DNA from 3 places in the Phreatobacter cathodiphilus genome. Region 3 is predicted to be linked to each of the others. Evidence: riboswitches for the same ligand, from Rfam matches in the RefSeq annotation. Region 3 holds a riboswitch; each other region holds the start of a gene.
What was found. Region 3 has a riboswitch for cobalamin ahead of C6569_RS16615 (HupE/UreJ family protein). Riboswitches for the same ligand answer to the same signal wherever they lie in the genome.
Positions count from the first base shown of each region.

Region 1: it holds a riboswitch for cobalamin, as region 3 does, so the genes downstream of both, C6569_RS05695 (TonB-dependent receptor plug domain-containing protein) here and C6569_RS16615 (HupE/UreJ family protein) in region 3, are expected to answer to the same signal.
Region 2: it holds a riboswitch for cobalamin, as region 3 does, so the genes downstream of both, C6569_RS04290 (TonB-dependent receptor) here and C6569_RS16615 (HupE/UreJ family protein) in region 3, are expected to answer to the same signal.

Region 1 covers NZ_CP027668.1:1,176,283-1,178,519, forward strand. Annotated here, with positions in the region: gene C6569_RS05695 (TonB-dependent receptor plug domain-containing protein) at 1-1,149, opposite strand, end outside; cobalamin riboswitch at 1,280-1,497, opposite strand; gene C6569_RS05700 (MBL fold metallo-hydrolase) at 1,587-2,237, opposite strand, start outside.
Region 2 covers NZ_CP027668.1:870,724-872,960, forward strand. Annotated here, with positions in the region: gene C6569_RS04290 (TonB-dependent receptor) at 1-1,337, opposite strand, end outside; cobalamin riboswitch at 1,628-1,825, opposite strand; gene C6569_RS04295 (DMT family transporter) at 1,873-2,237, opposite strand, start outside.
Region 3 covers NZ_CP027668.1:3,462,297-3,464,533, reverse strand. Annotated here, with positions in the region: gene cobO (cob(I)yrinic acid a,c-diamide adenosyltransferase) at 1-139, opposite strand, end outside; gene cobU (bifunctional adenosylcobinamide kinase/adenosylcobinamide-phosphate guanylyltransferase) at 147-659, opposite strand; cobalamin riboswitch at 761-945, shown strand; gene C6569_RS16615 (HupE/UreJ family protein) at 1,061-1,693, shown strand; gene C6569_RS16610 (DUF1636 family protein) at 1,707-2,126, shown strand; gene cobW (cobalamin biosynthesis protein CobW) at 2,123-2,237, shown strand, end outside.

The DNA.
Region 1 (2,237 bases), 2.2 Mb from region 3:
GTCGCTCTCGTAATAGTAGCGGAAATGCTCGCGGCTCGCGTCGGCGCCGCCGACGATCGTGTGGCGCGCGCCGAGGAGGCCGGGGGTCTCGAACGTATAGGCGGTGCGGTAGTCGGCGCGGGTGCGCTGGGTGCGCGACCAGAAGCCCTGCGACTCGAGGAAGCCGAAGGCCGAGACATAGCTGTCGCGGGCATTGGTGGACTGCTGCGAGGCGTCCGCCGAGAAACGGTGCGTCCAGGCGCCGTCGAGCAGCTTCAGGTTGGCGACGAAGCGGCCCTGCAGGTCGTTGGCGGTGTTGCGGCCGCTACCGTCCGAGAGGAAGCCGTAGGCCGGATCGGTCACGAATCCGGGTCCATAGGCGGTGTTCCCCGGATTGTAGAACCCGCCGCGGCTGACCATGCGGACGACACCCTCGACGTTGAACCAGTCGGTCAGGTCGGCGCCGATCTTGGCGGTGAAGGCGCCCATGTCCGAGCCGTTGGGCCGGGTGGTGCCCGGCGCCACGACGAAACCGCCGGACCTCAGGCCCGAGACCGACAGCGAACCGTAGAACGGCCCCTGCGCGCCGCGCACCAGCGCAGAGCCCTGCACCGTGCCGAAGGAGCCGCCCTCGATCCGCGCCGAGACCTCGGGCTTGGCGAGGCCACGGCCCGACTTGGTGGTGATGGAAATGACGCCGGCTTGGGCGTTCGGCCCCCAGATGCCGGACTGCGGGCCACGGATCACCTCGATCCGGGCGATGTTGTCGACCGGCACGTTGGCGAGGTCGGCGTCGCCGGAATTGACGTCGTTGATGGGAATGCCGTCGACGACGACCAGAACCTGGTTGGATTCGGCGCCGCGCACGCGGGTCTGCGTGAGCCCGCCGCGCCCGCCGGACTGGTTGACGGCGACACCGGGGACGAGGCGCAGCACGTCCGGCACCGAGGCGGCGCCCTGACTGGCGATGTCCTCGGCGGTGATCACCGTGACGGATGCGCCGACGCGCGGGGCCTCCAGCGGCACGTTGCTGGCGCCGAAGACGGTGATCTCCGGCAGTTCGCGTGGCGGCTGCTGGGCGAGGACGGGCGTCACGGCGAGGGCCGCCCCGGCGAGGAGGCCGGCGCGAAGACGGCGTTGGAAGGACGGGGAGGAAGATGGGAACGACATGGGCGGAACTCCGCTCGGGACCACACGGGGTCGCGGAGTGTCTCGCCGGGCGAGAGCAGGAATCCGCGACATTCGGTGTCACGGATCAAGCGGAACGAACCGCTCCCGAACGCGCCATCCCGCACGCACGGACAGTGACGTCGCGGCGGCCGGTCTCCTGGCTTGCGGGTCGTCGCCCGGTCCCGCCTTCCCGAGGCCTTGTCGGCCTCAGTGGCATCTGGGGAAGGGCTCGCCGCTTACAGTTGCGGGGGCAGCTGCGGCTTTGCGGAGGGCTTGTGACGCCCGCCGCGCACCGCATTCCCGTGGCCGTCCCTGGTGAGGGCGGCCGCCGTCGCGAGGCCTCATGAATGCGCCGCGTGCGACCGCCCTGTCAAGGAACGCGCGCCGGACGGGTGTGGAAGCCCGCCGTCACCGGCGGGCCCCTTGGTGCCCTCGGCTCAGATCGCCGGGGTCCACTGCGCCGGGACGAGCTGGTAGCCGTTGCCCTCCTTGGCGATGAAGCCGTTGGAGGGGAAGGGCGCGTGGTAGAAGTGCACCCGGGTCTTCTCGCTCGCCGCCATGTCGAGCAGCCTGCGGCGGGTCGCGCGCGCGGCGTCCGCGTCCATGTCGAAGATCGCCGACCAGTCGGGATTGCGCACGAAGAGGGCGGGGTGGTTGGTCACGTCCGCCATGTAGGTCAGCTTGGCATTGCCCGAGGCGATGACGAAGACCGTATGGCCCGGCGAATGGCCGAAGGCGGCCATGGAGGTGATGCCGTTGCCGACCTCCGTGCTGGGCTCGAAGCGCTTCACGTTGGCGGCGATCGGCCCGAAGACGCGGCGCACGTTCTGGAACGCGCCGCGCATGGCCTCGGGCGCGGCGTTCATCCGCTCGTCCGACATCCAGAACGCCCATTCCGGCGCCGGCACGGAAATCTCCGCATTGGGGAAGACCGCCGTGCCGTCACGCAGCCGGATGCCGTTGATGTGATCGCCGTGGAAGTGGCTGATGACGACCGAGTCGACCTTGGCGGGGTCGAAGCCGGCGGCCTTGAAGTTCGTCATCCAGGTGCCCGAGGTCGGCGCGCCGACATTGCCGTTGCCGGTGTC
Region 2 (2,237 bases), 1.9 Mb from region 3:
AAGCTGAGGTTCTGCGTCGCCCGGTAGGTGCCGCCCACCGTGTAGGTCGTCGCGGAATAGGGCCGCGACCCCGTCTGCTGGTTGGCGAGGTTCGGCGTCGCGTCGAAACTGGTCGAGCCGCGGGTATGCCGCACGCCGGCACGGAGCACCACCCGGTCATCGAACAGGCGTTGGCTGTTCTCGGCGTAGAAGGCCATCAGCGAGTCGGTCTGGTTGGCGTCCTGGGGAGCCACCTGGGCCATGGTGTAGGGCGGATTGATCGCCTCGCGGTAGCGTGCCGAGCGCAGCCAGCTGCGCTCCAGGTTGAGGCCCAGCAGCAGTTCGTTGCCGGGGAAGAGGTGGACGATCGGCTCGAACTTCGTGCCCATGATGCTCAGGTGGCGCCGGTTGATGTCGAGCCGCGTACCGCCGCTGCGCGAGGCCCAGCGGAAGATGTCCTGGTCCTCGACCAGATAGCTGTGGGAGGTCCAGCGCGCGAAATCCGTCGCCGTCCGGCCGGAATAGACGACGTCGAAGGAGGCGTTGGTGCGCTGGTCGCGGTTGAAGGTGCTCCACGAGGAGCCGCGGAATCCGGCATCGTAGATGCCGTCGCTGCGGATGGTCACGTCGACCCGGTTGAGGTCGTCGATCTGGTGGCCGAAGGCGCCGGTGGCTCCCAGCCGCTGCCATTGGGTGTTCGCCATGAGGCCGCCGCCGGATCCCGACGAATAGCTGTCGCGCCGGCCGCCCGCGAGCCCGAGATAATAGTCGCTTTCGCCGAAGCGCCCTGCCGTGTGGCCCCGCCCCTGCAGCAGCCCCCATGAGCCGCCCTGGATCTCCACGGCGGAACCCTCCGTGTTGCGGCCGTTGCGTAGGATGATGTTGATGACGCCGCCCATGGCGCCGGACCCGTAGATGACCGAGGCCGGACCGCGGACGATTTCAATCCGCGCGACGTCGGCCGGCGACAGTTTGGAGATGTTGGCGGTGCCGGCGCGCCGGCCGTTGATCAGCACCAGCACCTGGCTGCGGAAGTCCTTGCCCTGGCCGTCCGAGGCGCCGCCGCGGATGTTGATCGAGGTCTGGCCCGGGGTCCATTCGGAGAAGAAGCCAACGGCGTTCTCGGCGAGGAGCTCCGTCACCGACTGGGCCTGGCTGCGCGCCAGTCGCTCTCCCTCGATGACCTGGACCGTGCCGGTGATCTGGCTGCGCGGTTCGGGCCGGCCCGTCGAGGTGACGACGATATCGTCGAGCACGGTCGCGGGAGCCTCCTGCCCCGTGGCGATGGAAGGCATGAGCGCCAGGGCGGCGACGAGGGGTGCCGCGCGGCGGGCTCCGGCTGGATATGCGATCATCATGGTCCCCTCGGGCCGCCACGCGGGCGCCCGGCAATGTCGCCGGAAGCGTGGGGCTCCGGAGTCGAGATATGGAACGTTATAATATTACATAACCGGACGATGCAAGCCGGCCTCGGTCCCTGGCGGGCGCGGCGCCGCGGGAAGGGCGCGCGACCATGCCGGGGGAGGGCGCTGCGGCGGAGAGTTGGCGTCGTTTTGCATCGGCCGGGTTCCTGTTGGAGCGGGGCCGTGCGAACGGATGAACAGCGGCGGACCGCTGTCACACGCACCGCCGGAGCACCCCGCCCGAGGTCGTCTATCTGGTCGCGGCAGGTCTCCTGGCTCGCGGGTCGGCGCCGGCTCCCGTCTTCCCGGACCCCGACGGGTCCAGTGACATGAATGGGAGAAGGCTCGCCGCTGACAGTTGCGGGGGCAGCGCCGGTCTCGCACCGGCTTCCCTCTTAGCCCCCGATCTTGCGAGTCGGGGGACCGTGACGCCGCCAGCTAAGGATCGGTGGCAGGTCCTGTCAACCGCCGCGGCGGCAAGGGGCGCCCGTCAGCCCGCGTAGCGCTTGGCCCCCGCGACGCAGGCGACCACGGCCACGGTCACCGCGATCATAGCCGCGCTGACGGGCTCACCCAGCAGGGTCGCCGCCAGGGTCAGGCCGAAGAACGGCTGCAGGAGCTGCAACTGTCCGACGGCGCCGATGCCTCCGAGAGCGAGCCCGCGATACCAGAACACGAACCCGATGAGCATGCTGAACAGCGAAACATAGGCGAGGCTGACCCATTCGGCCGTCGTCACGGCGGCGAAGGAGGGCGGCCAGGCCCAGGCTGCCAGCGCCCCCATGACCGGCAGCGAGAGCACCAGCGCCCACGAGATGACCTGCCAGCCGCCGAGGCGGCGCGACAGCTTGGCCC
Region 3 (2,237 bases):
ACTTGCCCTTGCCGGGGCCGGTGTTGACGATGAGCAGGCCCTTCTCGATGGTCTTGGACGCCACCTCGGCGTCCTGCACCGCCTTGCGCTTCTCCATCTTGGCGCGATGGCGGGCGGCCTCGTCCGTGTCGGTCGTCATCGCGTCCTCATTTCACCTGCATGGGCAGGCCGGCGACCATGAAGACCACGCGGTCGGCCGCGGCCGCAAGGTCCTGGTGCAGCCGGCCGGCGGCGTCGCGGAAGCGGCGGGCCAGCGCATTGTCCGGCACGATACCGAGCCCGACCTCGTTGCCGACGAGGACCAGCGGACCGGGCGCTGCCCGGCAGGCGGCGACCAGCGCCAGCGATTCGGCCGCAGGATCGCGCTCGGCGAGCATGACGTTGGTGAGCCAGAGGGTCAGGCAGTCGACCAGCACGGCGCCGCCCGGCGGTGCGGCGAAGAGGGCGCCGGCGAGGTCGAGCGGGGCGTCCACGGTGCTCCAGCCGGCTCCGCGGCGCTGGCGGTGGAGGGCGATGCGGTCGCGCATCTCCCCGTCGAAGGCCTGGGCCGTGGCGATGTAGGTCCAGGGACCGGGGACGGCCTCGACGAGCCGCTCGGCATGACGGCTCTTGCCGGAACGGGCGCCGCCGAGGACCAGGGTGAGGGGGGGAAGGGTCATGGGCCGGATATCGCCCAGCCCGGCGCCGCTTGCAAACCGGCCGCGCGGCCGGACACGTCCCGCGCCCGCCGGGGCGGATTGCAAATGGCGCAGCGCCCCGATAGTCCTATGGGGGTGACGGTGCCTCCCCCGGGAGGTGAAAAGGGAACGCGGTGCGACGCCGCGGCTGCCCCCGCAACTGTAAGCGGCGATCCCTGCGCCGAATGCCACTGGACTGCGAGGTTCGGGAAGGCGGTGCAGGGCTAAAGCCGTGAGCCAGGAGACCTGCCGTCACCCGTGCTTCTCATAGGCCCAACGGACGGGGTGTTCCGCTGGCGGCTGTGTCCGGACGTCGCGTGCGTCCGGCTCCGTCTGTGGGAGCTTTGCCGGATGCGTCCGGCCGCCTGACGGAGACTGCCGCGATGTCGACCATCGTTCGTACCGCCCTGACCACCGCTCTCGCAGCGCTCGCCGCGACGGGCCCGGCCCTCGCCCACCACCCGATGGGCGGCGCGACGCCGACCACCTTCCTGCAGGGTCTGCTCTCCGGCTTCGGCCATCCGATTCTCGGCCTCGACCATCTCGCCGCGCTCGTCGTGGTCGGCCTCCTCGCCTCCCGTGCCGGCCGCGGCTGGTTCATCCTGCCCGCGCTGTGGATCGGAGCCATGGGCGTCGGCGTCGCCGCCCACCTCGGCAGCGTCGACCTGCCCGGAGCCGAACTCCTGGTGGCCGGCAGCCTCGTCGCCATCGCGCTGATCGCCGTGCTCAATCCCGCCCTGCCGGTCGCCGTGACCGGCTCCGCCTTCCTGGTCGGCGGCTTCGCCCACGGCCATGCCCTGGCCGAGAGCGTGGTGGGCGCCGAGCCCATGCCGATCGCCGCCTATCTCGTCGGCCTCGTCGTCGTGCAGGCCGCCATCACCACCGCCATCGCGTTCGCTGCGCGCCGACTGTTCCCGGCCGGCGCCGAGGCCCCGGCGGGGTTCCGCGCGGCCGCGGGCGCCATGGGCGCCGTCGGCCTCGTCTTCCTGGTGATCGCCGCCCGAAGCCTCGCCTGACGCCGAGGCCACCATGTCACAACCTGTCGAAAGCCCGGCTTCGGCCGGATGCGAACCCGTTCGCCTGATGGTCTGCACGACCTGCCGGGCAGCCGGCGCCGACGCGGACGCGCCGCGTCCCGGCGTACAGCTCCTCGCCGCCCTCGGCGAGGCCATCGGGGCCGATACCGATGCGGGCGCCCGTGTCGTCGTCGAGCCGGTCGAGTGCCTGTCGGTCTGCAAGCGTCCCTGCACGGTGTCCATCACGGCGCCGGGCCGCTGGACCTATGTCTATGGCGACGTGGACCCGGCGGCCCATGCCGGGCCGCTCGTCGCCTTCGCCGCCCAGTACCAGGCCACCGCCGACGGGCTCGTGCCCTGGCGCGAGCGCCCGGACTTCATCCGCAAGGGCGTCGTCGCCCGCATTCCCCCGCTGGGCCGAGCCACGCCATGACCCCCACCAAGATCCCCTGCACCATCGTCACCGGCTTCCTCGGTGCCGGAAAGACGACGCTCGTCCGCCACCTGCTCGAGAATGCCGGCGGCCGCCGCCTCGCGGTTCTCG